DNA from 3 places in the Turicibacter sp. H121 genome. Region 2 is predicted to be linked to each of the others. Evidence: riboswitches for the same ligand, from Rfam matches in the RefSeq annotation. Region 2 holds a riboswitch; each other region holds the start of a gene.
The links. Region 2 has a riboswitch for S-adenosylmethionine ahead of AT726_RS09365 (methionine ABC transporter ATP-binding protein). Riboswitches for the same ligand answer to the same signal wherever they lie in the genome.
Positions count from the first base shown of each region.

Region 1: linked by a shared signal. The riboswitch ahead of AT726_RS05725 (methionine ABC transporter ATP-binding protein) and the one ahead of AT726_RS09365 (methionine ABC transporter ATP-binding protein) in region 2 are both predicted to bind S-adenosylmethionine.
Region 3: linked by a shared signal. The riboswitch ahead of metK (methionine adenosyltransferase) and the one ahead of AT726_RS09365 (methionine ABC transporter ATP-binding protein) in region 2 are both predicted to bind S-adenosylmethionine.

Region 1 covers NZ_CP013476.1:1,173,467-1,184,401, reverse strand. Annotated here, with positions in the region: gene AT726_RS05760 (MATE family efflux transporter) at 1-571, opposite strand, end outside; gene AT726_RS05755 (SLC13 family permease) at 967-2,241, shown strand; gene AT726_RS05750 (hypothetical protein) at 2,294-2,863, shown strand; gene AT726_RS05745 (alanine/glycine:cation symporter family protein) at 2,888-4,189, opposite strand; gene AT726_RS05740 (leucyl aminopeptidase) at 4,306-5,766, opposite strand; gene AT726_RS05735 (MetQ/NlpA family ABC transporter substrate-binding protein) at 5,931-6,743, opposite strand; gene AT726_RS05730 (methionine ABC transporter permease) at 6,851-7,519, opposite strand; gene AT726_RS05725 (methionine ABC transporter ATP-binding protein) at 7,519-8,532, opposite strand; SAM riboswitch class I at 8,656-8,756, opposite strand; gene AT726_RS05720 (manganese efflux pump MntP) at 8,961-9,542, shown strand; gene pflB (formate C-acetyltransferase) at 9,923-10,935, shown strand, end outside.
Region 2 covers NZ_CP013476.1:1,943,841-1,954,775, forward strand. Annotated here, with positions in the region: gene AT726_RS09320 (radical SAM/SPASM domain-containing protein) at 1-447, shown strand, start outside; gene AT726_RS09325 (peptide deformylase) at 466-876, shown strand; gene AT726_RS09330 (hypothetical protein) at 1,088-1,714, opposite strand; gene AT726_RS09335 (nucleotide pyrophosphohydrolase) at 1,932-2,213, shown strand; gene AT726_RS09340 (metal-dependent hydrolase) at 2,241-2,795, opposite strand; gene AT726_RS09345 (3'-5' exonuclease) at 2,899-5,493, shown strand; gene trxA (thioredoxin) at 5,494-5,817, shown strand; gene AT726_RS09355 (hypothetical protein) at 6,231-7,526, shown strand; gene AT726_RS09360 (DUF6320 domain-containing protein) at 7,510-8,172, shown strand; SAM riboswitch class I at 8,278-8,380, shown strand; SAM riboswitch class I at 8,465-8,566, shown strand; gene AT726_RS09365 (methionine ABC transporter ATP-binding protein) at 8,661-9,704, shown strand; gene AT726_RS09370 (methionine ABC transporter permease) at 9,688-10,368, shown strand; gene AT726_RS09375 (MetQ/NlpA family ABC transporter substrate-binding protein) at 10,403-10,935, shown strand, end outside.
Region 3 covers NZ_CP013476.1:1,573,451-1,584,385, reverse strand. Annotated here, with positions in the region: gene AT726_RS07645 (ISL3 family transposase) at 1-830, shown strand, start outside; gene AT726_RS07640 (glutamine--tRNA ligase/YqeY domain fusion protein) at 962-2,614, opposite strand; gene AT726_RS07635 (B3/B4 domain-containing protein) at 2,718-3,377, opposite strand; gene AT726_RS07630 (hypothetical protein) at 3,448-3,822, opposite strand; gene AT726_RS07625 (glucosaminidase domain-containing protein) at 4,119-6,344, opposite strand; gene AT726_RS07620 (VanZ family protein) at 6,506-7,135, shown strand; gene AT726_RS07615 (diacylglycerol/lipid kinase family protein) at 7,305-8,195, opposite strand; gene metK (methionine adenosyltransferase) at 8,342-9,532, opposite strand; SAM riboswitch class I at 10,003-10,104, opposite strand; gene AT726_RS07605 (DNA recombination protein RmuC) at 10,178-10,935, opposite strand, start outside.

The DNA.
Region 1 (10,935 bases), 770 kb from region 2:
AAGAGAAAGCAGTCGCTAAGGCTTGTGCAAGGACAGTAGCTAAAGCTGCACCTTTAATTCCCCAGTTTAAAACAAAAATGAATAAAAGATCGAGTGCTATATTGAATAATGATCCAATTAACACTGTGATCATTGAAATTTTAATATTTCCTTCGGAACGAAAGACAGCGCTAGAAAGTAAAGCAAGAGCATTAAAAGGAATAGCCCAGATTGAAATGAGCAAATAATCACGTGCATAAGGAATTAATTCTTCATTTGATCCAAAGATATATAAGATTTGATTAATAAAAAAGAAGCTAGTAATCATTAATAAGATTGAGATAATGGTTGTCAAAATATAGGCATTAGTCATTACCTGATTAGCACGATTATTATTTTGTTCACCTAAACTTCTTGAAATTGCTGAAGCTGCTCCAATGGAGATCATTTGAGCAAATGCAGCATATAACGTTTGAATGGGAAAAACAATCCCAATCCCACCTATAGCTAAAGTTCCGATTCCTTTCGCTACAAAGATAGTATCGACTATATTATAAATCCCACTAGCAAGCATGGCGATAAAAGCGGGCATAGAAAAAGACAAAAGGAGTTTGCTAATTTTTTCAGTTCCCAAGAATTCACTACTACAATTTGCTTTCATTAATGTTTCACTCCATTACTTAAATCATTCTGTTTTAGTATGTCTAATTCTACGGGTATTAAAAAAATGTGGGTGTATTTTAAAATTAAAATAAGTCATCGTCTCATAGGACTAAATATTCAAAAAAAGTAAATATTAATAATTAGTATAAGTAGGTGATAAAACGGTTTATAAATTTGATTTTGTTCCATAAATTATGAAAATAATCCAATAATAAACTAAAATTATCTATTTTATCCCTAATTATTACATAAATTACGTGTATTAATTACTAATCAATTATCCTATAATGAATTCTGCAAAATTTTCATAAAGGAGTGAACATCTTGGAAAATCCACATTTTCTTCCTGCAATTATCATATTTCTGATTGCTTATGGAATTATTATTTCTGAAAAATTTAATCGAACTGTGATTGCATTAATTGCAGCAGTTCTAATGGTAGTTTTTCATATCTTTAATCAAGAACAAGCTTTAGAATTTATTGATTTTAATACCGTTGGTTTATTAATTGGAATGATGATTATTGTTAACATTTTAAAGCGTACAGGAATTTTCCAATACGTTGCAATTAAAACAGCTAAGTTATCAAAGGGAAGTCCTTGGCGAATTATGGTTTATTTCGCTATTATTACTGCTGTTTCATCTGCTTTACTCGATAATGTTACAACCATTTTATTAATTGCTCCAGTGACCTTTGTTATAACAGAAACATTAGGTTTAAATGCAATACCGTTTTTATTAACCGAAGTCTTTAGTGCAAATATTGGTGGGCTTGCGACATCAATCGGGGATCCAACCATCATTATGATTAGTGGGGCAACAGGATTATCTTTTACGGATGTTTTATTTAATTTAGGACCGATTGTGCTTGTTATTTTCACTGTTGTGTTATTGATTTTAAAACTTATATTCCATAAACAATTACACATTAGTGAAGATAATAAGAAGAAAATTGAACAGTTTGATGTGTCTAAGGCAATTACTGATTCAACCCTACTCAAAAAAAGTGGAATTATCTTATTGTTAACAATTGCTGGATTTGCTACACACCATGCAATCGGAATTGAATCAGCGACTATTGCCTCATTAGGTGCTGGTATTCTTTTATTAATTAGTAAAGTTGACGTAGAAGAAGTGTTAGAGGAAGTAGAGTGGCCAACCATCTTCTTCTTTATGGGATTATTCGTTATGGTTGGAGCACTTGAAACAGTAGGTGTCCTTGAAGTATTAGCAAGTGGATTAATTAGCCTAACAGGTGGAAGTGTGATGATTACGTCACTATTAATCTTATGGGTAGCGGCCATTGCTTCGGCTTTCTTAGATAATATCCCATTCGTCGCAACTATGATTCCGTTAATTTTAAATATCGGACAAATGACAGGAATGGATACAACGGCTTTATGGTGGTCATTAGCTTTAGGTGCATGTTTAGGTGGAAATGGTAGTATCGTTGGTGCTTCATCTAATGTTATTGTTAGTGGGATGTTGCACAAAAAAGGATATAAACTATCATTCGGTGACTTTTTGAAAATTGGGTTCCCAATCATGATAATTGCTGTTGCCATTTCCACAGTCTATATTCTGATCTTTTATGTCTAATTAGAATAAATATCCTATAAATACTATTACTTCTTTTAAAGGAGAATGAATTATGCCAAAATACTCGCGAACTTATAGACCTACTCGATCTTATACAACTTCAGGCGTTTTAACTCAAGCTAGTTATTTAGAAATGGAAGCTGAACAACATGAAATGAAACTAAGACAAATGGGGGGAGAAGTTCTCCAATTAAGTGCAAAATGTTGTTATGTGAGATTTCATATTGGAGAATTTAAATTATCTTATGTCTATAATATCAATCGATCAAATCGTTATTTCTTAGAACGTCTTAAACCGTATCCACTTCCCTTAAAAGAATACGAAAATGAAGATGATGTAATTGAAATGATTCGCCTTGATTTAGAACATTTCCAAAATGCAGCTAAGAGTAAAAATATCACTTCGTTTATTAAAATTAATCAAGAGTTAAATCGAACAGCTAAAGCGTTTGAAGATTTATTTTTATACTATAACGTAGAAACATTCCATACAGATACAATTTTACAAAAGCTAGATGAAATTAAGGATGAAATCCGTAAAACAGTAGATGATTCAGAACGTTTATTTGATGATGGTGAGCCATGCTCATTAATTCAATTTTTAGAAACTCCAGTAAAATAACAGAAAGGGTCGTAAAGTTTAACTTTACGACCTTTTCTTATTCATAATAACTTTAACCTCTTTAGCCAAATAACAAAGGGCCATAACATTAATTGTGGCAGTTAATGCAACTCCTAAGTCGACAAGTGACCAAATCAATGAGGCTGAGCCGATGGATGAAATCAAAATCACAATTAACACAATTACTCTGACAGGATAAAGAATCTTTTCATTCTTACATAAATATTTTACATTACATTCACCATAAAAATATCCAGTTAAAATGGTACTAAAAGCGAAGAAGAAAATAGAAATCGCTAAAATAACTCCACCAATTGGGCCAAATAGTTCTGTTAAAGCATACTGAGTTAACTCGATTCCATTACTGTGAGTCGTGCCAACTTCCACGGCATTAGTCACCATAATTAAAAAAGCAGTAATCGTACAAATAAATAGTGTTGTAACATAAACTCCAAAAGATTGAATATAGCCTTGATCAGTAGGATTATCGCTATTAGTTACCGCGGCTGCATGAGCACCCGATCCCATTCCAGCTTCATTAGAAAAAACACCACGTTTAATTCCAATGATGATGGTATACATCACGGTTCCTCCAATTAAGGGAGATGGCTGAAAAGCATCTTGGAAAATAGTCATAAAAAAAGTTGGAATATAATCAAAGTGAGTAATCATAACAAAAAGACCAATTCCTATATAGAATAGAGCCATAATTGGAACAATCTTTGATGTCATTTTAGCAATTGTTGAAGCCCCACCAAAAATAATCATTGAAGTGATCAATGCTAATCCAACTCCAGTTAATAGTGGAGGAATAGATAATACATCCCTAAATGACGTTGCAATAGTATTGGCTTGAATTGCACTGAAGCCAAATGTATAGGTTAAGACGATAATAAAAGCATAAATAACTGCAAATCCTTTTTGATGCATTCCATATTCAATGTAGTAAGCAGGCCCTCCAATATAAATATCCCCATCTCTTTTTTTATACAGTTGTGCAAGTGTACTTTCAACGAATGAAGCGGCTGCTGTAATTAAGGCGCTTATCCACATCCAAAATACACTTCCAGGTCCTCCGATGTAAATTCCAAGAGCAACTCCAGCTAATGAACCAACGCCTACTCGCGCAGCTAATGCCATTGTAAATGACTGAAAGGAGGACACACTACTATTAGATGATTTTTTAGTTAAGCACTGAATCATTTTTTTAAATCTAAATTGAACGCCTTGAAAATAGAACGTAAATATTAAACTAACAAATAACAATATTGGAATTGCTAAGTATGACCAGATAATATGTTCCAAATCTTTGACTAGTTCTGACATATTTAATCCTCCATCAATGTTTCATAATTAATATCTAATGTATTTTAAGAAGTGGAGGATTATGATTAAAAACAAAAAAAGAGATATCGTTAGACGATATCTCTTTAGATTAGGCATTATCCTTGTAATTCTAAGTATTTTGCGATTGTACGAACCATAACTCCAGTTCCACCTTTTGGACCTAAATCATAAGCTGTTTTTGAATCAGCAGTTCCAGCAATATCTAAGTGAATCCATGGTGTATCTTCAACGAATTCTTTTAAGAAGGCTGCAGCCATAATCGCTCCAGGTTTTCCGATTGGAGCATTGTTTAAATCAGCTACATCACTATTACGAAGAGCTTTTTGATCACGAGGGAATAAAGGCATTTGCCACATATATTCATTTGTTAAATCAGCAGCTTTCTGAAATTCATCTAAGAAGGCTTGGTTATTAGTAAAGGCTCCTGTTGTATCAGCACCTAATGCTGCAATAATTGCTCCTGTTAAAGTAGCTAAATCAATGATTTTGCTTGCACCTAAGTGTTTAGCAAATGTGATACCATCTGCTAAGATTAAACGTCCCTCAGCATCTGTGTTTGTTACTTCGACAGTTTTCCCACTCATTGTTGTTAGGATATCACCAGGTTTGATTGCATCTCCGCTAATCATGTTATCTGTTGATGGAATAACAAGTAATAAGTTGACTGGTAAGTTTAAGCGTACCGCAACTTGGAAAGCACCGAATGCAGAAGCGGCTCCCCCCATATCACCTTTCATTGCTTCCATCCCAGAACGTGGTTTTAGACAATATCCACCTGTATCGAACGTTAAACCTTTACCAACTAAGGCAGTGATATTTTCAAAGCGTGGTGTTCCTTGATATTTCACGACAATCATTTTTGGAGGTTGGACGGATCCGCGGTTAACACCAAGGATTCCACCCATTCCTAGTTGTTCCATTTCATCTTTTTCAACGATGCGAATTTCTAATTCATGTTCATTAGCGAATTGAGCGATATGACTCGCTAAATCTGTTGCCGTTAATTTATTACCTGGCTCATTTAATAATTGACGAGCACTGTTTGTTGCCTCTCCGTAAATCACTCCACGATTTAAATCATCTGTAATTTGTGAATCGCAATGGATGAAGAAATTAACAGGTGTTGTAGCTTTCTCTTCAGTCTTATAAGTTTCCATTTTATATGTTGATAAAGTGATAGCTTCAGCACAAACTGTCGCTAATTCATTAATTGAGACAGCTTTACAATCGAATGTTTCTAATAAGATGGTTACATCCTCTTTTGCTGCTTTTGCGACTTTTCCTAAAACTTTACGACATTTTTCAACCGTAAAATCTGTTGATTTGCCTAATCCCACAATATAAACTTTTTTACTTTCAATTTGCCCTAATGGATAAATTGGCGTGATATCTTTAAAGTTAGTTGGAATTAATCCCTCTTCTAATGAAACTGATAAACGTTTATTTAATGCTTTATCTAATTGAGTAATAATGTCATGAGAGATATCTGAGAAAACGCCAACTACTAAATTTGTTTTTTCATTTTTAATCTTTAAACTCGATTTGAATTCAATCATCGTTCTCACCCTTTCTTTGTTTCAATATTATACCATAAATTACCTGTATTTATGGTATAATCTATCAATTTATATTATGGCTCTTTTATAGCATTTATTATTTCATACTTTTTAAACGTAGGATATGAAAAAGCACTCGATTTACTTGAGTGCTTTTAAATGAATTATTCAGAAACAGGAACAACCGCTCCTGCATATGTTTCAACAATGAAATCTTGGATTTCTTTAGAACGTAAAACTTCAACTAATGTTTTAATATCATCACGGTTTTCATCTCCGCTATTAACAGCGATGATATTTACATAAGGAGATTCAGATCCTTCCATAGCAATAGAATCAGTCATTGGATTTAATCCACCGTCTAATGCATAGTTTGTGTTAATTAAAACCGCATCTCCTTCATTTTGTTCATAAACAGTAACTAACATACCTGGATCAATATCGGTTTTGAATGTTAAGTTTTTAGGATTTTCAATAATATCTTCTACTGTAGCAACACTAGCATCTACATTAGAATCTAAAGTAATTAATCCTTCTGTTTGTAATAAGGATAACATACGTCCATGATCAGCAACTGAATTACTCATGATAATTGTAGCGCCTTCAGGTAATTCATCTAAAGATTTATAATTTTTAGAGTAAATACCGATTGGCTCGATGTGAATTCCACCTGCATTAACTAGATGTGTTCCATGCTCTTCATTAAATCCCTCTAAGTAAGAGATGTGCTGGAAGTAGTTCGCATCTAATTCTCCTTCATCTAAAGTTGTATTGGGTAAGACATAGTCTTGGAATGTGACAACATCTAATTCAATTCCTTTTTCCTTAAGTAATGGTTTGGCTTGTTCTAAAATCTCTGCATGAGGAACAGCTGTTGCTCCAACTTTTAATGTTGTTTTCTCTTCACCACTATTTCCACATCCAACTAAAGAAATAGCTGCCACTAAACTTAATAAACCTAATGATAATTTTTTCATTTTTAACTTCCTCCTTAAATTTTCATATTCTTTGCTCGTTTTCCCCAACGAGTGATATATAAATCTTAATCAACTGATTAAGGATTTAACTGAATAAATAGTTTTTATTAACGTTTGTCAATTTGTTTAGTGATCATATCTCCGATAAACTGAATCACAAAGACAATTACTAAAATAATGACGGTTGCTACAAAAACAACGTCAAATCGATGACGTTGGAATCCATCTAAGTAAGCTAGATTTCCAAGACCACCTGCACCGATAACACCAGCCATTGCTGTATATCCAACAAGTGAGATCGTTGTAACCGTAATTCCTGAAACTAAAGCAGGTAAGCTTTCAGGAATGAGGACTTTTCGAATAATCGTCCAAAGTGAAGCTCCCATTGCAATGGAAGCTTCTATGACACCTTTATCAATTTCGCGAAGCGCGATTTCAACAAGACGCCCATAGAAAGGAGCGGCTCCTATAATTAAAGCTGGTAGGGCTGCATTCGGCCCAAGGACCGTCCCAACTAAGAATTTTGTAAAGTTTAACAAAAGAATGATTAAAATGACAAATGGAATTGAACGAAAAATGTTAACAAATGCTGATAAAACACGATTAATCCATTTATTTTCTAAGAGTTGATTCGGTGCTGTTAAAAATAAGACTAACCCGATAATTAATCCTAAAATAAAGACGAAGATACCTGCGATAGCAGTCATATATAATGTTTCAAGCGTTGCCGAGAACATTTTATCCCATTTGACATTTGGTAGTAATAATAAAAACATTATGAAATCACCTCAACTTCTACCCCAACTTCTTTTAAATAATTAAGAGCTGGAATGATTTCTAGACCCGTAAGTTGAACATAAAGAGAACCGTAGCCACCCTCTTGAGTTTGTACGACCTTTCCTTGAATAATATTAATGTCCACTTGGTAGTTACGAATAACGTTTGTGATGAAAGGTTGTTCTGCTTTTTCTTTTAGATATTTCAGAAGAACAATTTTTCCTTTAGGGAACTTTTTAATTAGATGTTCGACCGTCTCAATTGAGTCATCTTCACTCGCTACTTGTTTAACGAAACGTTCAGTAACTGGATGCTGAGGATTAGAGAAAACCGTTAAGACATCTCCTTGTTCAACGATACGCCCACTTTCCATAATCGCCACATGATGACAAATTTTTTGAATCACACGCATTTCATGTGTGATTAGAACAATAGTTAAGTTATATTTTTTATTAATTTGAACAAGTAAATCTAAAATTTCATCTGTTGTTTGCGGATCAAGGGCTGAAGTGGCTTCATCACAAAGTAGAACTTTAGGATTGTTAGCCAATGCACGTGCAATCCCAACGCGTTGTTTTTGTCCACCACTCAATTGAGAGGGATAATTGTCTTCTTTTCCACTTAAACCAACTAATTGAATAAGCTCTAAAACTCGTGGCTTGATTTCGTCTTTGTTTACTCCTGCAATCTCAAGTGAGAAGGCGATATTTTCAAATACCGTACGTGACCAGAGTAAATTAAAGTGTTGAAAGACCATTCCAATTTGTTGTCGAGCCAATCGAAGCTCTTTAGAGGAGATTTGAGTTAAATCTTTCCCATCAATGGTAACTGTCCCTTCAGTTGGACGTTCCAGTAAGTTTAACATTCGAATTAGTGTACTTTTTCCAGCCCCACTGTAACCGATAATTCCGAATATTTCCCCTTTTTGGATAGACAAGTTAACTGAATCTACAGCAGTGACACGTCCAGAATTCGTATTAAATATTTTTTTTATTTGATCAAGAACAATCATGAAATTCTCCCCTTTCGTTCTCTTAATCAGATGCTACAATTTTCTTATTTATGAAATAAAAAAACCTTTCTACTTCGATAAGCAGAAAGGTGTATTACATAATTTATATGTAGATCACACTTTCCCTTATCTTTCAGACAATGTCTGCAGGAATTGGCACCGTATCATGACTGATTGGTTGCCGGGCATCATTGGGCCTGTCCCTCCGCCTCTCGTGATAAGAGTTTGTTAAGTTGTATAAAATTGTAAATCTTAATAACTATTATAAATCCTATTTGTGGAAAGTCAATCATTTTTTACCATAAATGAAGCGAAGTTATTAAATCTTATATAAGGATAATACGAGATAGAAAAATTTTAATCATATATTTGTAGTGATTTAGATAAGATGTAAAGATACAAGGAAACTAAAGTTGGGGTGAGAATCGTTGAAAGAATATTTAGTAGTTATCATGATAATGTCAGTTGCATTAGCTATGGATGCATTTGCGGTCGCTATTACATTAGGAATGGATGGATTAGCCCATACAGTGAGAGATCGTCTTAAAGTATCCATTAGTTTTGGCTTTTTTCAAGGTCTGTTATTTGTCATTGGAATTGTTTCATTAAAGTTTGTTAGTGGAGAAATCACGACATATAATCATTTAATCGCTGGTGTGATTTTAATTATATTAGGTGTCAGAATGTTAAAAGAAGCTTTTGAAAGTTCGAAAGAAGAATATATTGAATCTCATGAGATGGGCTTCAATAAAAAAAAGGGTTTATCCTTAAAGTTACTTGCGATGTTTGGGATAGCGACAAGTATTGATGCTTTAGCAGCCGGAATTACTTACGGGTTAATTTACGAGCAATTAATTTTGGCTACTATTCTCATAGCAACTATTGCATTTTTATTTTCCTATATAGGATCAACCTTTGGAAAAACATTAGGGCATATGATAGGAAATAAAGCAAACATCTTTGGAGGAGTTATGATTATTTTACTTGGAGTTAACGCCTTATTTTTTTGATTACAATCAGTAGCAGATACGCTTTATTTTATTAGGAAAGAGATATCTTTTTTTAATATCAAAATTATGATTTTATCTTTATTTTCTATATTATATTGGTAAATTATCCATAAGATTGTAAGCGTAACCCCTTATATTAGAAAAAAATAAAAATATTTAAAAAAAATTAATGTATATAAGTTGATTTTTTCCAGTGTTGGAAATATAATAATAACTGTAAAAGATATATACGTTATAATGTTTAAGGGGAGTTATTAAATATTATGTTCGTATAGTGTAACCCCTTTACAAAGGGAAGAATCTTATTGTAAAATTATGGTAACAATAAGATTTGAAATTTCAGAGAGAGGTTCTTAAGAGAACTATAAGGAGGAACTATCATGGAAGCTTGGCAAGGCTTTAAAGGTACAGAATGGCAAGAAAAAATTGATGTGCGTGACTTTATCAATCAAAACATCACTGTTTATGAAGGGGATGACTCTTTCTTAGCAGGACCAACTGAAGCAACAACAAAATTATGGGACCAAGTAATGGAGTTAACTAAAGCTGAGCGTGAAGCTGGCGGAGTTTTAGACTTAGATACAAAAATCGTATCTACAATTACTTCTCATGAACCAGGATATTTAAATAAAGATTTAGAAAAAATCGTTGGTTTCCAAACTGACAAACCATTCAAACGTTCATTACAACCATTCGGTGGAATTCGTATGGCTGAAAAAGCTGCTGAATCTTATGGATTCCATGTAGATCCAGAAGTATCTCATATCTTCACTGAATACCGTAAAACACATAACCAAGGTGTATTCGATGCTTACACTCCAGAAATTCGTGCAGCTCGTAAATCAGGTGTTATCACAGGATTACCAGATGCTTACGGACGTGGACGTATTATCGGAGACTACCGTCGTGTCGCTTTATACGGGGTAGATCGTTTAATGGCTGAAAAATTAAAAGACCATAACAACACTTCACGTGTCATGGATGAAGAAACTATTCGTTTACGCGAAGAAATTTCTGAACAATATCGTGCTTTAAATGAATTAAAACAAATGGCAGCAAAACATGGTTTCGATATCTCTAAACCAGCAACAACTGCTAAAGAAGCAGTTCAATGGTTATACTTCGGATACTTAGCTGCAATTAAAGAACAAAATGGTGCTGCGATGTCTTTAGGACGTACTTCTACATTCTTAGATATCTATATTGAGCGTGACTTACAAAATGGTGTAATTACTGAAGAAGAAGCACAAGAGATTATGGACCACTTCGTAATGAAATTACGTTTAGTTAAATTCTCTCGTACTCCAGATTACAATGAATTATTCTCAGGAGATCCAACTTGGGTAACTGAGTCAATCGCTGGTATGTCAACTGATGGATTCCCATTAGTAAC
Region 2 (10,935 bases):
TGTAATCTTCGTTTATGGAATATGGATGCAGAAGAATTAAAGGCGAAAAATTCATTGAATCAAGAGATTTTAACGTTAATTGAAAAGTCTTTTAAATTAGATGTTAATTTAAGTGAGAAATTACAAGAAACGCATAATATTAAGATTAAAGATCGGGTGTTTATTAATATGGCCGAAAAGTTTGAATGGCCAACACTTGAGCGTGACGTGATTAGTGAGAAAATGTTCTGTTATGGGTTGCGCGATCATATTGCGATTCAAGCCGATGGAACAGTCGTACCTTGCTGTTTAGACAGTGAAGGAAAAATTCCACTAGGAAATGTTCATGAAACACCATTAAATGAAGTTTTAGAAAGTGAGCGTGCTAAAAATATGTATGACGGATTCTCACGCCGTTGTGCTGTTGAAGAGCTTTGTAAACGTTGTGGCTATGCCAAAAGATATTAAAGGAGTGTTGGAATAAAGATGATTAGACCCATTATGAAGGATGAAGTCTTTTTAGCGCAAAAATCAGTACCAGCTACAAAAGCAGATTTACCAGTCGTTGAAGATTTAATCGATACATTAAGAGCCAATCTTGATGGTTGCGTAGGAATGGCAGCTAACATGATTGGAGTGAAAAAACGCATTATCGTCTTTGCGATAGGAGAAATAATTGTTCCGATGATTAATCCAATAATCGTGAAAAAAGAAAAAAGTTATGTGACTGAGGAAAGCTGTTTATCTTTAACAGGTGTTAGACAAACAACACGATATGAAAGTATCGTTGTCGAATACTTAGATAAAGACTTCAAAAAACAAAAAGGAACATTTACAGGATTTGTCGCTCAAATTATTCAACATGAAATTGATCACTGTAATGGGATTATTATTTAGGAAAGAATATAGTGTATGATGTGAGTTAATGATAAAAGAAGTGTGGTAGGATAGAATAGTTTAAAGCTAATTAGAGTAAAATTTGATTAGCTCTTTTTTAATAGCTAGGTATAGATTATTATGATGGGGACTAAAATGAGAAAGAATATGTGTTTATTCAGTCAATAAGTCGTAGTACCATTAAATAAAAAGCTCTCTAAAAAGTGAGAGCTTAGTGATTATGACTAGTATTTGAAATTAAAAAGCCGATGGTTGTTGAAATTAAATGATCAACTTGAGTAATGCCATCACTATAATTATTCTGCTTGGTTAAAGCAATAACCATTAATGTGATGAGACAGATAAGGCAAACGCCTGCCGCAAATAGTACTCGAATACTCGTTCCTTTCAAAAGTGGAACTTCAGTTTGTAAGACAGGGTCTTTTTCCGTTTCTAAATCAGGTTCGGTCACTCCCCTTGTAAGAAGACTGTCATTGTCTATCTCTTGATTTTTTATTTGAGGTTCCATGTCTTGATTGAATATTTCACGAGTTATATTTTGGACTGATGTTTCAGGATTTGATTCAGGTGTTTCAGTATTTGAATCTTTTTTTTGTCCGTTAGAGTTATTGTTTTGGTGTGGAATATTCATTCCTAAAATATACCCGAATATACTTGAAAGGCTCGTTTGAAAAATCGCATTAATAGTAGGTTGCGAATGGAAAGCTGGCACAAATATCGCGCAAATTAATTGAACTAAGAGAAAAACACCAATAATTAAGACCGTCTTACAAGCGATATCAAGTTCTTTCCATTCGTGTTTTAGTAGTTTGTTTAATGGAACGTTGTTTTTATTCATAGGTATCACCGTTGAGTAAGGATTAAATTTAAATCATGATATCTTATGTTTTTTATAAAATATTGAAAAGGATATCTATCCAAGTTCTATAGGTATGATAAAATAAAACATCATAGTGTTAAGCAGTAGTTATTTTTTACATCGAATGATTAGAGATGACCTTTGTTTAGCATAAGTCAATCTGTTAACTTATATATATAGAAATGGAAGTGAATTAATGAAGGAAACAATGAAAAAAATTTTAGAGTTTCGAGATGAACGTGGTTGGAAACCATACCATACACCTGAAAATTTAGCGAAGTCAATTTCGATTGAAGCGGCAGAATTACTTGAATGTTTTCAATGGAACCATGAGTTTGATCCGATTCATGTTAATGAAGAATTGGCGGATGTTTTAATTTATTGTTTACAAATGGTAGATGTGTTAGGTGTTGATGCGAAGCAGATTATTTTTGAAAAATTAGAAAAGAACGCAGTTAAATATCCCGTTCAAAAATAAAAAGCCGTTTCAAATGAACGGCTTTTATCACGGATGAAAGGCATAAACCATCACGGTATAAGTTTCGTATAAAAAATAAAGGACCATACTGACTAAAAGGGCAGAATTAACAAATCGTTCACCTTTAGCTCCTGTTTTAAAGTTCGCCAGTTTAATTTTTATTTTACAAGGATAAAAGAGACACACGCCTTGATGCGTAAATAAATCGAGTACAATATGAGAAATATGACCGACCATTAACCCACAAGTTAGAATGATGTAAAAATCTTGACCAATATTGAGCAGTGGTGCAAACGACATAAGAATAAAGAAAAAAGCAATGGATAGAAGACTATGAGTTAGCGTGCGATGTTTAAAATGAGCTGAGATAAATTTTGAAATAAAGGGAAGAAGTTTTCCCATTTGTGAACTTTTCATATCAATATCAGGCAGTAAAGAACCGACAGTTGTAGCTACACAATAGAGGGTAATAATGAAAAGTTTAGAAAAGGTATTAGCTTCGGCATAAATCGGTGCGATAAATAATTGATGAGTGATTAGTCCACAAAGTAAGCCTCCGCGTTGGTGAGTAGCGGCTGTCATGATTAAAGTCCTCCTATGATTCTATAGATGTCGAAAAGTGTCTTATATTCCAATATTATACCCTAAACTATCGAATATTTGTTTGGATTTTATCAGTAAAATTATGGAAAGGAGTGGGTCTGAAATGGGGTTAAAGGAAGAGTTACAGAAATTGAATGAGGCTCAACGAGCGGTAGTAGAAAATTTAAATCAGCCTCTTTTAGTTATGGCACCTGCTGGAACTGGAAAAACCAATGTCATCTCCTTACGAACAGCTCATTTTATTCAGTCAGGCATGAGTCCGAATCAAATATTGTGTTTAACTTTTACGAATAAGGCCTGTCATGAACTTAAAAATCGCGTCATGAAAACAATTGGAGCGGATGGGAAAGAAGTCTGCGTAAAGACGTTTCATAGTCTTTGTTATCAATTAATTAAAGAAGAATCAAAATCGCTTGGAAAATTATCTAATGATTTTATGATTATTGATGAAGAAGATGCGAAGTTTGTGATTAAGCAGTTGATTGGAAATGTAGGAATTTTAAGTGATAAAGCCTACGAATACATCCAAGCCCTCAAACTTTATCAAATTGGACGTGGTGAGGTGGACCAAGACTTAATTAATGCCTTTCACCAATCAGAATCAGCCTTACGACTTTATTACACCTTGAAAAACTCTAATCAGGGGAGTGAAACATTAGCTTATTTATCGAATTATGGTTGGTGGCTTTATGAAGAGTATCAACGCCATTTGAAAGAGCATCACCTGCTAGACTTTAATGATTTATTACTCTATGCTACGGATTGTTTAGCTCAAGAGGAAATTTTGAAGAGGTGGCAATCTAAGTTTCAAGTCATCGTGGTTGATGAGGTGCAAGATACAAGTATCGTAGAGTATGAGTTAATTCAAAAGTTAGCTTTACATTCAAACTTCAGTGCCTTTGGTGATTTTAATCAGACGATTTATGAATGGAGAGATTCAAATCCTGTTTTAATTCGTGCCAAAATTATGGAAGATTTTAATCCAATCTGTTTAGAATTATCATTAAATTATCGAGCGACAAAACGTCTCGTTCAAATGAGTGCGAATTATTTAGAGAATGGAAAGCGTGCACGCTTAATTAATCCTAGTTTATCACCAAAGTTAATTGAAGCAGCCAGTGACGTACTGGGGACTCGTCCTGTCTTTTATGAAGCGGGAACGAAACAAGAAGAAATGAATTTTATTATTGATCACTTAAAACATCATCGACAGGAAGATCTTGCGAAAACAGTTATCTTAACACGAAGTAATCGTCAAAATAGTGAAGTTGCTAACTTTTTAAAAGCAGATGGAATTCCGTGTTATCTAGTTGATCAATTATCTTTATTTAAACGCAAAAGTATTAAAGATTTACTTGCTATCGTTCGATTTTATTTGAATCCATCGGACGAAGTCTCTCTTCAAAGATTTATTCCTTTGTTATTTAAGTCGGTTGATTTAATACAAATGATTCAGCCTCAATATTTAAAACGTTATAAACAATACGATATGCGCCTTGTCGACTTATTTTCAAAACAAGCTTATGATTATGAGGAACCTTACGGCTTATTGAAGCAACATTATGAAAAAGGACGAATTATCATTTTTGATGTGGAATCAACTGGGCTTGATGTCACTAAAGATGAAGTCATTCAAATCGCTGCTATTGAGCTAAAAGAAGGAATAGTTGTTCAATCTTTTGAACGTTTTATTAAGCCGTCGAATTTGGTTGGAGATTCTGCGTTAGTTCATGGATTTAGTGATGAGTTTTTAGAAACGCATGGACAATCAGCTTCTGATGTTTTTCAAGAGTTTTTACAGTTTATTGATGGTGCTCTTTTAATTGGTCATAATGTTCAGTATGACTTGAAGATTGTTCGTTCACATATGAATCGAGTTGGTTTATCATTTGACACAATCGTAGGTTATTGTGATACGCTAGATATTGTGAGGCGATTATATCCTAATCTCAAAAACCATAAGCTAGATACGGTGAGTGATTTTATTGGTGTGGAACACGAACCAACGCATAATGCGATGGATGATATTTTGGCCACAAAAGATGTGTTAGTTAAAAGTATGGAACGCTTAATGCAATGTCATGAACAGCGTAAGAAGGTCATGAGTTATTATCAGGCATCATTAATTCCTATCGTTAATCAGTTGGAACAAATAAATGCTTGGATTAATCAAGAACTTCCTTCACAGTTTTTATTAAAATTAATTGATGAGTTTAAAATCTGGGAGACAGCCCCATGGGTTGAAGATGAAGTGGAACAAATGAAGCATCATGAACTATTAGCTTGCTTAAGAGAAATTGAGGAGCAACATTTAACCGATTGTCCTCATCTTCCAATGTGGGAGTTATGGACACGAATTTTAGCCCAAACTTCGTTATCGGCTAGTGAACTGGATCGAGTTATGAAAGACCAAAATAAATTAGCGGTGATTACAGTACATCAATCGAAGGGATTGGAATTTGATCATGTGATTATTCCATTTTTAAATCAAGGGATGTTCCCGCTTGATTTTAATGGTACAAACCAAGAAGAGGAATGTCGTCTTTTTTATGTTGCCATGACCCGTGCGAAACAAACCCTTTTATTAACGCGTCATCTTAAGGATTATAGTTATTCTAAAAAAGAAAAGGAAAGAAGTCGGTTTATTGATTTCTTATACACACAAATAGGTGATTAAATGAATAAAATTTTTGAAGTAGAATATAATGCACAGCTCCCACAGTTAACAAAACAAGGCTTAACTTTAGTGGATTTTTATGCCACATGGTGTGGGCCATGTAAAATGTTAGCGCCTATCTTTGAAGAATTATCAGATACTTATCAAAATGACGTTCAATTTGTTAAAGTGAATGTGGATGAAGTTCCTGTTTTAGCGCATGAATATCAAGTCATGACGGTGCCAACATTAATGTTGTTTAAGGATGGAAAACCGATTGAATCAGCAAAAGGATTTCATCCATTAAACGAACTAAAAGGATGGTTAGATTATCATCTTCAATAACCATTGATATTAATCAGTAGAAAATTTAAATTAAAAGGCTATATTCAAGTTATATGAACATAGCCTTTTAATAGTTAAGAAAACTTAGATATAGATATTTTCTATAGATGACCCTAAACTTTACCATAAAATTTTTTATGTCATGGTTTAGGGGGAGTAACCTGATATGAGAAAGAGTTTTTATAATTTCGAGATTTAATATTAAAAAGTATTGTATAATAGTGCAACAAAAAATACATAAATTACATATTAAACATTAAAATTACTAAACTAAAAGGTAAGTTAGGGTGAGGAAAAATCAGAATGATAGAAGTAAAGTTTAACTGGTACGGCTAGATTCTATGTGTCTATTAGTGTATGATAAGTGAAGTATAGTTCTATCGTTAATATTGAAACAGTAAGGAAGATGAGGGATGAATGAGAATTTTCAAACGTTTTATTGGAGTAAATTAGATAATGTGGCGAAGTTATATGCTCTTGTTTCTAGTTCAAAGGCAACGAATGTGTTTCGTTTATCAGTGAAGATGAAAGAAGCTGTTCAAGCGGATCTTTTATCAGAGGCGGTAATGGCAGCACTGATTGAGATGCCTTCCTTTAGTGTACGTTTACGTAATGGATTTTTTTGGTATTACTTTGATATGAACTTACAAAAGCCTCGTATCCGAAAAGAATATACATATCCTTGTTCTAAAATGACGAAATTTACAAATAATAATTATTTATTTAGCATTACTTATTATGAGAAAATGATTCATTTAGAAGTCTTTCATGCGCTGGCAGATGGTGCAGGAGCCACTCAGTTTTTAAAGGTTATCATTTATCATTATCTCAAACGTTTATATCCAGAATTAGCGACGGAATCCATTGTGATAGGAGGAGATCATTCATCTTTACCTGCGATGGATGAAGACAGTTTTTTAAAGGTAAAAAGTGAAGCTCAATCAAAAGTCATACCGAAAACAACTGTAGCATATAAAATAACAGGTATTAAAAAACGTCCTCAAGAATTAAAGGTCATTCATGGGATTATGTCTGCTAAACAGGTCGTTCGTATCGCAAAGCAATATGAAGTGACCGTATCCAGCTTGCTATGTTCAATTTTGATTTATGCGATCTATGAACAAAATTATAAATTTAATCAGGATTTTCATCCTATTATTGTCACGGTTCCTATTGATTTAAGAGGGCGATTTGGTTCACATACGTTAAGAAATTTTTTTTCAAATGTTAATGTGACGGTTACGCCAGGTCCTAACTTAAGCTTTGATGACTTATTAAAAGACGTTTCAAACCAATTGAATGAGGGTAAAAAGCCAGAAGTTGTGAATCAAAAAATTAATGATAATGTCAGTGCTCAAAAAAACATGATGATTCGTTTCGTACCACTAGGAATTAAGAACATGGTCATGCGTCATATTTACCATGAAGCGGACAAAGGGGTTACAACAACGTTATCAAATTTAGGGCGTGTCGTGTTACCTGAATCATTAGCTCCATATGTTGAGGAAATGCGAATGATGATTCCTGTGACCCCTCATCAACCGATTCGTTGTGGTGTTATTTCTTGTAATGATCAATTTGTTTTAACATTTACTTCCTCTTTAGAGGAAACAGATATTCAAAGATACTTTTTCAGATTTTTAAAAAAATACGGGATTGATATAACAATCTCTTGTAATGAGGAATTTAATCATGAAATATTGTTCTAAATGTCAGATGAAAGTACAAAATCAATTGAATAACTGTCCACTTTGTGGGCAATTACTGGAGTCGGTTGAATTTGAAATTGAACGAGATTATCCAGAGCAATTTGCAAAAAAACGCCGTTTTTCTATTCGAAAATCCATTATTTTTTTAGCCATGATGATTATCTCCTTCTCATTTATCAGTGGGATTTTTCAAGATTTTCAATGGAATTGGGTATTCATTATTACAGCTGCAACACTTTACTTAACTATTAGTGCTATTTTAGGATCACGTGTGAAAAGAAATATTGGTCCAAATATTTTAACACAGGTTATTGGAATATCGGCTTTATCAATCATTATTGATTATTTTTTGGGATATAGTGGGTGGTCTTTAGAGATTATTTTCCCGCTGGGGTTAATGGCTGGAACAACTATAATTACTGTCATGATTCTTCTTAATCCAAAGCGATTTACGGATTTAGTTATTTATCAATTAATGTTTGGATTGATGGGAATTGTGATTTTAGCGATGATTTATTTCCAAGTCATTATCTTCCGTCAAATTGCTATTATTGGAAGTTATTATACGATCATTACTTGTGTCGGTTTATTCTTCTTTGCGGATCGTCAGATGATTCATGAGTTGAAGAAAAAATTTCATTATTAATTAATATTTTTCATAAAAAATACAAATTATGTAAGAAAAGATTTACAAATAGAAAAATAGATGTTATAGTATCCATAAGTTAAATAATTCCAATTGAATCGTGATTCCTTATAAAGAGAAGTGGAGGGACAGGCCCGATGAAGCTTCAGCAACCAGTACAGATGTACAGTGGTGCTAAATCCGACAGAGCTATTCTGAAAGATGAGGAGAACAGGTTAGTATGCTGATTTTAAACTAAGGTGTTCTTCTGATTTCTCAGAAGGAATCCTTAGTTTTTTTAATTGAATAATAATCCTTATCGAGAGAAGTGGAGGGACAGGCCCGATGAAGCTTCAGCAACCAGTACAATGTACAAAGGTGCTAAATCCGACAGAGCTATTCTGAAAGATGAGGGAGTGAGTGAGAATTTATTTAGATTTGAACGGACTTCTTTCATCAGCATAAGGAGTCCGTTTTTATTTTGGAAACAGCAAGAAAGGAGAGTCAATATGATTGAACTGAAGAATGTGAGTAAAACTTTTTCGCTAAAGGGGAAGATTGTTGAAGCGGTTAAAGAGGTTAATTTGACAGTAGAAGCTGGTGAAATTTTTGGGATTATTGGATATAGTGGTGCAGGCAAGAGTACTTTAATTCGATGTTTAAATTTTTTAGAAGTTCCAACTGAAGGGGAAGTGATTGTTAATCGTCAAGTGCTAAATCAATTATCGCCCAAAGAATTAAGATTAGCTCGTCACAAAATTGGGATGATTTTTCAGCACTTCAATTTATTAAAGACACGAACTGTTTTTGATAACGTTGCTTATCCGTTAAAAGGTCAAAAAATTAGTAAAGAAGAAAAGAAGGAAAAAGTACTACGTCTTTTGAATTTAGTGGGTCTAGAGGATAAAGCAGATGTGTATCCTTCCCAATTAAGTGGGGGACAAAAGCAACGTGTGGCCATTGCACGAGCATTGGCTAATGACCCTCAAGTTCTATTATGCGACGAGGCAACATCTGCACTTGATCCACAGACGACAAAGTCGATTTTAAAACTTCTTAAAGAAATTAATAAAGAGTTAGGATTAACGATTGTGTTAATTACGCATCAAATGGAAGTGGTTAAAGAGATTTGTCATAAAGTTGCGGTCATGGAGAAGGGCCGTATTATTGAACAAGGAAATATTGTTAGTGTCTTTTCAAATCCACAATCAGAGATTACAAAAGATTTTGTGTCCTCATTATTCCAAGATGAGAAAATCTTTGAGTTATTAGCAGAAAGAGCACCACTAGAAGAACTGAGTCACTTAGAGAAGCTAGTTAAAATCTCATTTGTTGGTCAGCAAACAGGACATGCCTTTATTTCGAAGTTATCAAAGCAATTTAATGTAGAGGCAAGTATTTTATTTGGAAGCATTGAGATTATTCAAAAGACCCCGATTGGTCATTTGATTGTTAGCTTCCATGGTAACAAAGAAGAAATCTTTAGTGCGATTAACTATTTAGAAAACTCAGATATTCAGGTGGAGGTGTTAAAGAATGAATCAGTTGCTTAATCAAATTTGTCCGAATGTCGTAGCGTATTTTCCAGAGTTAATTCAAGCGCTATGGGATACATTATTGATGGTGGTCATCTCGGGATTGTTTGCTGTGTTAATTGGTTTACCCATTGGAGTTGTTTTAGTCGTGACAAGACCGGGACATTTGTTAGAACAAAAAGCAGTTAATCTGATAGTGGGGAAGTTCATTAATGTTTTTCGCTCGATTCCATTTATTATTTTATTAGCATTTATTATGCCATTAACTCGAGCAATTGTCGGAACATCGATTGGATTAAAAGGGGCAATCGTTCCTTTAGTGGTAGGAACTGCGCCATTTGTTGCTAGACAAGTAGAATCAGCCTTATTAAATGTGGATCCTGGTGTGATTGAAGCTGCAAAGGCAATGGGATCAACGCCATTTGAAATTATTTATCGTGTCCTACTTCGAGAAGGGCTAGGTGGAATTATTTATGGACTAACGATTACGACGGTTAGCTTAATTGGATTTTCGGCCATTGCTGGAAATGTCGGTGGTGGAGGTTTAGGAGACTTCGCTATTCGTTATGGGTATCAGTACTATAAGGGAGATATTATGGTAGTAACGGTCATTATTATTATCATTTTAGTTTCAATCGTTCAAAGTGTTGGGGAAGTACTTGAACGAAAGTTCAGTCATTAATGAACAAAGAAAAAAATCAAAGGGAGAGATAGAAATGAAAAAGAAATTATTAAGTATTGTAACAACGATTTGTTTAGGAATTTTATTAGTAGCGTGTGGTGGACAATCAGGAGATACTGACAAAGTCATCAAATTAGGGATTAATGGAGAAGTCAATCAGATTTGGAAAAGTGTTCAATCACGTTTAGCAGATGAAGGGATTGATTTACAATTTGTAACATTTAGTGATTATAATTTACCGAATCAAGCATTAGCTGATGGCGAAATTGATGCAAACTCTTTCCAAACTATTGCGTTTTTCGAACAATTTATTAACGATCATAATTTAGATTTAACATCAATTGGCTATACGGTTTTAGCTCCAATGGGAATCTATTCATCAAAAATTTCTGACTTAAATGAGTTACCAGATGATTCAACTGTTTTAATTCCAAATGATGCATCAAATGGAGGACGCGCCTTATTATTATTACAAGATGCGGGTTTAATTAAATTAGCGGATGAAGTTGGAATTACACCAACTGTAAAGGATATTGTTGAAAATCCTAAGAATCTTGAAGTTGTTGA
Region 3 (10,935 bases), 370 kb from region 2:
TTCATTTTAACTCTCTTCCAAAGGTGCTTTGTTTTGATGAGTTTAAGTCGGTCAAATCAGCGGAAGGGGCTATGTCATTCATTTTTTGTGATGCTTCTAATGGGAAGTTAATTGATATCGTTGAAGACCGTCGTCTAAGCACTTTAAAACCTTATTTCATGCGATTTTCTAAGGAGGCCCGTGAAGGTGTAACTCACGTTGTTATTGATATGTATGCTCCGTATATGACACTCATTAAAGAGGTGTTTCCCAACGCTAAAATTGTTTTAGATAAGTTCCACGTCGTTCAACTTTTATCTCGTGCCCTCAATAAAACTCGTATTCGCTTCATGAACCAAAACAAAGAATTCTACAATAAATTCAAACATTATTGGCGCCTTTTATTAAAAGCCCAAGAGGATATCCATTCTACCCACTACTTCTATTCTAACTGTTTCAAAAAGCAGATTTCTCAACAAGAAATCATCGACTTTTTACTCGCTTTAGATCCGGAATTAAAAGCCACTTATGACTTCTATCAAACCATCAAACAGGCCATCAAACTTCGCAACTTTGATGCTTTTCATCATGCCATTCAAAACCCCTCTGACTTACTTTCACCTGAAATGAAAACAGCTTTAAAAACATTAACTAACTACCAAGATTATATCAAAAATACGATTGAAACATCTTATACCAATGGAGTGCTTGAAGGGATTAATAACAAGATTAAAGTGATTAAACGCATGGCCTTTGGATACCGTAGTTTCTATCATTTCAAAGCTAGAATTTTGATTATCCATAAGTACACCTTTGAACAAAAAAATAAAAGGAATCAAACTGCTCAATGAGCAGCTTAATCCCTCACGATTACAGGTATAATATTTCTTCACCCACACCAGTTGACAAAGAGCCTAAAAAACTCGCAGATTAATATAACACATTAATCTACGAGTTTTAGTTATATACGCAGTTATATCAATTAGATACGGAAGCTTGATTTTAATGAAACAATACGATTGAATGATAACTTCCCATCTTTTGTACGCTTTGGATCAACATTAAAGTATCCGTGACGGAAGAATTGGAATTTGTCGTGTGCTTGAACATCTTTCATATTTTCTTCTACGAATCCTTGAACAACTTCTTCAGAGTTTTTATTGATACGCTCTAAGAATGGTAATCCTTCAGTTTCTTCATTTTCAATTAATAATGGTTCATATAAATGGAAATCAGCTGGAATATTATGTGTTGCATCTACCCAGTGAATTGTTCCTTTTACTTTACGCCCTGTAAATCCAGATCCCGATTTCGTTTCTGGATCATATGTTGCATGAATTTCAACGATATTTCCTTCTTCATCTTTAATGACATCAGTACATTTAATGAAGTAAGCATGTTTTAAACGAACTTCGTTTCCAGGGAATAAGCGGAAGTATTTTGGAACTGGATTTTCCATGAAATCTTCTTGCTCAATATAGATTTCACGAGAGAATGGGATTTGACGAGTTCCCATTTCTGGCACTTCTGGATTGATTTCAGCATCTAAATATTCAACTTGTCCTTCTGGATAGTTAGTAATAACTACTTTTAATGGACGTAAAACAGCCATTGTACGAGGAGCTTTTAATTTTAAATCTTCACGAATGAAGTGTTCTAACATTTGTGGATCAACTGTACTTACAGCTTTTGATAATCCAACTTCTTGGATAAAGTTTGTAATTGCTTCTGGTGTATAACCACGACGGCGTAATCCCGCTACCGTTGGCATACGTGGGTCATCCCATCCATCAACAACACCTTCATCCACTAATTGTTTTAAATAACGTTTCGACATGACTGTATTCTTCATGTTTAAGCGAGCGAATTCAATTTGGCGAGGTTTTGCTTCTGTTTCACAGTTTTCAATTACCCAATCATATAGTGGACGGTGATCTTCGTACTCTAATGAACATAATGAGTGAGTAATTCCTTCAAATGCATCTTCTAATGGATGAGCATAGTCGTACATTGGATAGATACACCATTTATCACCTGTATTATGGTGAGTTGTATGTAAAATACGATATAATGCAGGGTCACGTAAGTTCATATTAGGAGAAGCCATATCGATTTTAGCACGTAATACTTTTTCTCCATCTTTGTAAACACCTTTACGCATGTTTTCGAATAACTCTAAGTTTTCTTCAACAGAGCGATTACGATAAGGTGATTCAACACCAGGTTGAGTTAAGGTCCCGCGGTTTTCACGCATTTCCTCAGGTGTTTGATCATCAACATATGCCTTACCTTTTTTGATTAATTCAACAGCATGCTCATACATTTTCTCGAATGTATCAGATGCGAATAATAATTCGTTATATTCAACACCTAACCATTTAATATCATTGATAATCCCTTGAACAAATTCTTCATCTTCCTTAACGGGATTCGTATCGTCAAAGCGAAGGTTCATTTTTCCACCGAACTCTTTAGCTAATAAATAGTTTGTTAAAATGGCTTTCGCGTGACCAATATGTAAATAACCATTTGGTTCTGGAGGGAAGCGTGTAATAATTTCTTTGTGCTTACCACTCTCTAAGTCTTCTTTCATAATCGTCTTAATGAAGTTTGAATTTTCATTGACCATTTCCATAAAAAACACCTCGCTAAAATTCAAAACTAATGCAAATATTGCGCCTTTAATATATAAAAATCTATTTTTAGATTATATCACAAGTCTAGAATACATAGTAACATTATTCCACTATTTCCAGTGAAAAATTCGTCATTTGACCAAATCTTGAGAATAAGTCTTTAGCTAATTCCACATCCTGTAATAAACCATCCGTCCCATTAAATGATGTAATGAATAATAAAATAGTTTTCGTCTCTTCTGTAATACGAGTTCGAGGTGTATCGGATGTCGGTGTTCCAAATGGACCTACTTCGTCACAATACACTGGGATATTTTCAATATTAATATTTCCACGACCAATTCCTTCATAAGGTTCATCCTGGCCAATACGAATCAAAATATCTCCTTGAATCTTATCTTCATCTAATACAGCGACACTACGTTGCGTTCGAGCTGATAAAACATTTCCAATATCCACAGCATTATTAACAAAGTAAAGCCCATTACCTTTAATTAAACGACGAAGTAAAGCTTCTGTTGATAGACGATAACGTGACGGATCCTTCCCTAATGCTTTATATCCGGCACGAGCTGCCGCAATACGTGGTTGTTTTAACAGCGTCTCTAGCGTTAATTGTTCCATCATCTCTTTTTCTAGCTGTTCCATCTCTTGTTTTAATGACTCCTGTGTTGGTGTCACTTCTGTATCAAAAGACATGATGGCTAAACAGTAACCAGGAACTTTCTCCTTTAATTGTTTATCAAGTGTAATCTTCTTCATAAAAAACCTCCGATAATGTAACTTTAATTACCATTATACAATTTAAAAAAGATAGTTTAAAACTATCTTTTTATTCTTTTTTAAAAGATTCAGCTTCTCGATCCTGTTCTTCCTTCTTCAACTGTGCGTAAGCAATAGCCAATTCTTTTAATTTATTTTCTCTCTCTTTATCAATACAGTATTGATGAACATAAATCATCATGCCAAAAGAAATGATAATTAGAACGCTTAAGTTCACGACATCTACTAATAAATAATTCATTCGCTCAAAATAATATTGATTCGAAGATAAAACATAATAAACAATCAAACATAGTCCATACCACTTCAGCCAAGAAAATAGATGCTCTGGTGAAATCTGAGTGATACGTAGTTGATTAATAAAAAATAATAAGAGAATGGATATCGATAGCAATAAGAATAAATTAACAACCACTTTGATCACCTCAGACAACTAACAGTTACTAATAGCATTGACCATTTTTTGAGTTTTTATTCTTTCACTATAAAGTGTTCTAAATCTTCTATCGGTAAAGCTTTTGAATGGTAAAGATATAGCCTATCCTCATAAAACTCGACGTTTATTAGAGCTTAAAGTCAGTGTATAAAATATTAAAATTAACCAAGATTATCCCCATCAAACTAATCCTATTTTCTTTATTCCTGTCTAATTCCTTCGACCCAAAATGTTCATTTCATTATAACAGATCGTTTGTAAGGCTTATACAAAACCTGCTTCTACTATTTAATCTTTAAACGAATTTGATCGATCCGCTCTCCATCATCACTTAAAATCGAAATCACAACCTCTCCTTCAGCAATTCCTTGAACCGTACCACCTTGTGTAACTGTTGCCACCCCTTCATCACTACTTAACCACAAAACATTCTGATGACTTGCATCTAATGGTAAAAGTTCATAATCTAATGTAACGAATTCACCTACCTTCAATGACCTCACTTCTGTTTTAATCTGTAGCTTTTCAACTGGAATCACGACTCTAACATCAAAACCAATCTCACTATTTTTGGATGATACAATTCGAGTAATTCCCGATGAATTACCAATAAGCTTATCTTGTTTAATGACTGCTATCGACTCATCCGTGCTTTCAAATTCGAGTGTGGATAATTCTAATTGAAATCCCCCTAATAATTGAGTCAACTCTACTTCTTCTCCTACGGAAAGAGCGACATACGTCATCACCTCGTTCGGACGATTAGATGTCTCTTCATTTAATAACATAAAATCATCTCTTGAAACATAAGCCTCACTCGTCTCAAAATTATACGTTATATCAGACTCGATTACTTCTTGTTCTGAAATTGGCATATCACTTTGAATTTTGAGCTGATCCTCCATTTGAGCTAACACTAAAACAGGATAGTTACGAATGCCCGTACTTTGTTGTTGATTTGAAGTTAAATAAGCAAGATTCCCTTCTGAATCCAAATGAACAGGAATCACTTGATTATTCTGTTTAATCGCAAGTTGATAATAATTATAATCCTTACCACCTAATGCTTTATCCATACGATAGTAATGCCCCGCAATTTTTTCACCCCAGTAAGGGTCAGAGGCATATTTAACATTCATCCCACTTCCTTTATTCCCAACGTGTGGACCATAGTATCTAAAATCCGAAACAGCATCAGTATATCCCCAAGACACATAGCGTTCTGCATGATAGAATACACCGTTACGGATACTCGTAAACTGTGTGGCATTCCCATATGGATTTTGATCCGTCGCATTCATCCCAAACGTATTATTCTTCTCAATCGCAATCTTACTTCGACCATAACCACTTTCATGTAAAGCCATTGAAAACTCTAATCCCCCATTAATCCCAAATAATTCTTGGGCTTCTAAAAAGCTTTCTCCCTCATCTACTAACTGACTCTCACCTTCAGTTGGTGGATAAGTAACAGCCTTTTGTGTATAACCTAACTGATTTAAATAAGTATTCAACTCATCATACGTATAATTTGTTTTTGAACGATACGGGAGGTATTGAAAATAATTATAGAAGGGTTCACTACTATTTATTGCTCCTACCCCATCAACTGAAATCGATTGCCAATCATCATAAAAATAAATCCCATCATAACTATAATAACTTTTTCCTTCTTCCATCCACTGCGGTGCTTTACCGATAATCAAAGGTGTCTTTGCTAAAGCATCTCGAACATCTTGTGCTAAATAATGAATGAGATCTTCACCTTCTTTGGTATAGTACGAAATATTTTGAACTTGATTACTCGGAATAATACTGACCCATGTTTCAGTACTTGCCGAAGCATCATACACCGCATGACGATCAACCCAACCATCATAACCTGACATATAAATTTTAAATGCATCTTCTGTTTCATCAACTAATAATGCCTCATCAATATAACAGGCATTAATATACGTATCTAGTGTTTCAGAATTCGTTAAATTATGATTAGCTCCACAAGTCGTCGTTTTAAATTGAACAATAGTTGGGTCCATCGAAATCACAATCATGCCATCATTCAAAACGACTAAAACTCCATCATCAAACGTCAAGCCTTGAACCTTAGACTTTAATTCCTTTGCTTCTTCAAACGTTTGTAAACAAGCAACATGTTCATAACTTCCATCAGACTTTGACATCACTACTTCATAATAATAAGGATCACAATAGGCACTAACAATCTTTGTACGTGTAGTTTCTGTTGTATTACTCATATTTGTATTAATACTGTAGTAATAATACGGGTTAAATAAATCAGACAAAGATTGAATCGAAAATAACTGATCAACGACTTGTATATAATTAACTAATCCACTGGGATTATAAGATCGAAGTTTTTCAAAAGTACTCTCTACCGTGGAAAAATCCTGATAATCACCTGAACCTAAATCATCATCTGCTAATATCTTTATTTGTGCCGATAATAAGCACAACAAACACACTACTAATATACATAATCTCTTCATCCTTCTAGCTCCTATATAAAAAATTACATGAAACTCATTAAAAATCTGATTTCTTAGTATGTCTCCTAAAATAAGATTCATACTTCGTTATACAAAAAAGCTCTAGCAATCAAAAGGAAAATATTGTATAATACTTAAAATCTTAATGATGGAGGTGTGATATGAAACGAGAACATTTAAAGAAAGGATTATTTCTCTTGATTGGACTGATGACAATCTATTGTTTTATGAAGTTAATCTATAGCCTATCCGCTCAAACCGGTCGAGAGTCTGGCTCCCTCTCAAATAGTTTATATTTATTCCTCAGTCAATTTGAATTCTTAAATAACTTTTTACATCAATGGGATCAATTTGTTATTAAAGTACTTTATAAATTAAACTTAGAAGAACTTTATCCTTTTATCTTCTCTACCTATAGTAATTGGAGCTTTATCATTCGTAAATGGGCACATTTTGGGATTTATATGATACTTGGGATACTTTCAATGGGGGTCTTTACTTACGCCTTTAACTTCTATAAAGCCTTCTTAATTACATTTTATTGTGGATCACTCTTTGCCTTTACTGATGAAATCCATCAACTCTTTGTCGAGGGAAGAACAGGACAGATTAGTGATTTTGAAATTGATGTTTTAGGCCTAGTGACCGGCATGACCTTCTGTCTTTTTATCTTTGTGATTGTAAATTTGATCCAATTTATTAATAAACATCTCAGTAACAATAACTCAAAACAGCAATATTCTAAAGAGAAACCAATTATTGAACGAACCCCCTTTACATTAGACGATTAACAAACCAAACTAATAATATTAACCCTTCTAATGATATAAAAATACCCCCATAATAGAATTTAAAGTGATTCTTTATCAGAGATAGAATCACTTTTTTCATCTACTATAGAGGTGCTATCCATTTCATTTAACACCAGCTGTTCTTTCTAATTATAAGAATAGCTGATGTCTACATTTTTAAAGATAGAATTTGTACTCGTCGTTGTAAACTTCTAATATTAACACTTTTTAAAATCCCACCATCTTCACCATCTAATGTCCACTTAACATCTTGCTCACTCTCAACAGTCATACGATCCGTCTTAAATGTCACCACATATTCTGGATCATATTGAGTATTTAAAAAGTCATTTAAGATTCGATGAATATCAATCAGATTTTTTGGAGCACGAATTAACGTCACTTCAAATAAACCATCACTTAGATCAGCCTGATTTCCAAATGCATTTTTTATACCTGCGACAGAATCTGAGTTAGAAATCATTCCAAAAATATAATCCCCTTCAATCACACCATCACGGTGAGTAATCTTACACTTATACGATTGAATGGTAGGTAACTTTAATAATCCCTCAATTAAGTAAGCTAATCCGCCTAACATATTTTTTCGTGGTTGTGGAGTCTCATAAGCCACATCGGTAAAGGCTCCAAACGCAGCAACATAAGTAAAATATCGACTACCAAACTGTCCAATATCAATTGGCATCTGTTTCCCTTGAATACATAAATCTAACGCTTTAGGGATATTTTTAGGAATTCCAAGTGTAGTAGCAAAATCATTGGTCGTTCCAGTTGGAATGTACGCAATTGGTGTATTCGCATTTGCTTGGATTAACCCTGTGATGACTTCATTTAAGGTTCCATCGCCTCCACTTGCAACGACTAAATCATAATTTCTAGCCTCTTTCATTTTCTCCACTGCATCATATTTAGCTTTAGTGGGATACACGACCACCTCATATCCAGCTAAGCTCAATTGGCTAATAATCAGTAATAAATAGTCCTTTATTATCCCACGTCCTGAAGTTGGATTAATAATAAGTAATAACTTCTTACGCACAGAGGCACTTCCTTTCAAAAATTTAAACTTTAATTTTACATTATATTATATCACCTATTGTCAAAAAAATGTCGTTTATGATTGTAGAGATTCTAAGTACACAAATAAAAGCCTGATTCAAAAATTAGAACCAGGCTTTTATTTTATTAAAATTGTGATTTTAAAGCTTCAACTTTATCTAAACGTTCCCATGGTAAATCAACATCTGTACGTCCAAAGTGTCCGTAAGCAGCTGTTTGTTTATAAATCGGCTTACGTAAATCTAACATTTGGATGATTCCTGCTGGACGTAAGTCGAAGTTTTGACGAATAACTTCTACAATCTTGGCATTTGATACTTTTCCTGTTCCAAATGTATCAACCATGATTGATGTTGGCTGAGCAACACCGATGGCATATGATAATTGAATTTCAATTTTATCAGCATATCCCGCTGCAACTAAGTTTTTAGCAACATAACGAGCTGCATAAGCTGCTGAACGGTCTACTTTAGTTGCATCTTTTCCAGAGAATGCTCCACCACCATGACGTGCATATCCTCCGTATGTATCAACGATAATTTTACGTCCTGTTAATCCAGCATCTCCGTGTGGTCCACCAATGACAAAGCGTCCTGTTGGATTAACTAAGTAGCGAGTATTTTCTGTTACTAAGTTTTGTGGTAACACTGCATCAAAGACATGTTTTTTAATATCTGCTTCGATTTGTTCGTGACTTACTTCTGGTGAATGTTGTGTTGAAAGTAAAACAGTATCGATTGCAACTGGTTTTCCTGCCTCATCATATTCAACTGTTACCTGTGTTTTACCATCTGGACGTAAGTAATCTAAGGTTCCATTTTTACGAACTTCAGTTAAACGACGAGATAATTTATGTGCTAATGAGATTGGTAAAGGCATATATTCTTCAGTTTCATTTGTGGCAAAACCAAACATTAATCCTTGATCCCCTGCACCAATTGCTTCAATTTGCTCATCAGTCATAATTCCTGTACGAGCTTCTAATGCTTGATCAACCCCCATTGCAATATCTACAGATTGTTCATCAATAGCTGTTAACACAGCACAAGTATCTGCATCAAACCCATATTTCGCACGGTTATATCCAATTTCACGAATTGTTTCACGAACAACCTTTTGGATATCAACATATGAAGAAGTAGTAATTTCTCCAAATACTAAGACTAATCCTGTTGTCACAGACGTTTCACAAGCAACGCGTGCCATAGGATCTTTTGCTAAGATAGCATCTAAAATTGAATCTGAGATTTGATCTGCAATCTTATCTGGATGCCCTTCTGTTACAGATTCTGATGTAAATAATCGACGTTCTGACATACTAATGTCCTCCTTCTAATTACACTAAGAAATACTCTATATTATTAAGTTCCTGACGAGAGATAATAGCTCGGGCCGGTTAATATTTAAAAATCATTAACAAAATCAATCATTCATACCTATAATGGACAATTTAAGAAAAATAATCCACCTTTTCTAAGTAATTCTTTTTTCTTTAACAAACTAGTACATATAATCTATCGCTGGCCGCTCAGATCATGAGCATACTAGCGGATAACATGGAAAGAACAACTTATAGTTTCACCTACGGTGTACAGTTTATCTAACTTTTACTCTGTTTAAAGAGATAAGCTTACATATAGCTCATCTAATGCGGTAAAACCACAAAGGCTGGTCGGATTCACTACTGCTCATCACTCCTTAGCACTTGAGTGGATAACCCCGAAGTTGTCCCTTTAGGCTAACAAAAAAAGTCCGCTATAAGCGGACTTGAATGACTGATTCAAACCCTCTTATTGCTCGAGTTAAACTCGCTTGGGTCGGCACCTTCCTATTCAAGGAGGTTGCCGCGACTTCATAGGCCCCTATGCCTCCATCGCTCTTAATAAGAGTATATTATTATATTTATTTTTAATTTCATTATTAATTATAAGAACAAACTCGTAACTTGTCAATTATTAACGGTTATTCTTTAAAATCTAATTCAACATTTGAAATCGAATCAAAGCGAGTTCCAATTTTTTCAGTCGTAATATGAATCTCTTTGACATCTTTTGAAACTGTATCAATGTGTTTACTTAATTTATCCCAACGTTCCTTATATCGCTTAAATTCATCTCCTAATTTATTTAACTCTTGTTGAATGACTAAAGCATGACGATCGCGTTCAAGATTATTTATAATGACTTGAATCGTTGTTAAAGTCGACATTAAAGTTGTTGGAGAAACTAACCAAACTCGTCTTTGTTGAGCATATTCAATTAAATCAATATGGTAAGCATTAATCTCTGCAAAAATGGCCTCTGCTGGCAAAAATAAAATCGCCTGATCCGATGTTTCCTCCGGTGTAATATACTTCATGGCAATATCATCAATATGCTTTTTCACATCTTGTTTAAACTGCTTGGTGGCAATTTTACGTTCTACATCAGGTAAGTTACGATCCATCATTCGCTGATAGTTTTCCAATGGGAATTTCGAATCAATCGGTAAATTTCCTAATGGGGCTGGTGCAAATAAAATCGCATCAACCATTGTTCCATTTGAAACCTTATATTGAGTCTGATACAAACGGTCATTTTTCTCTCCAAATACTGAAGCCAAAATTTGATACAACTGAACCTCCCCATATGTTCCACGGCTTTTCTTATCTGTTAACAACGTCTGCAATGAAACAATATCTGTTGATAAACTTTCAATCTTCTTTTGCGCCTCATCTATCT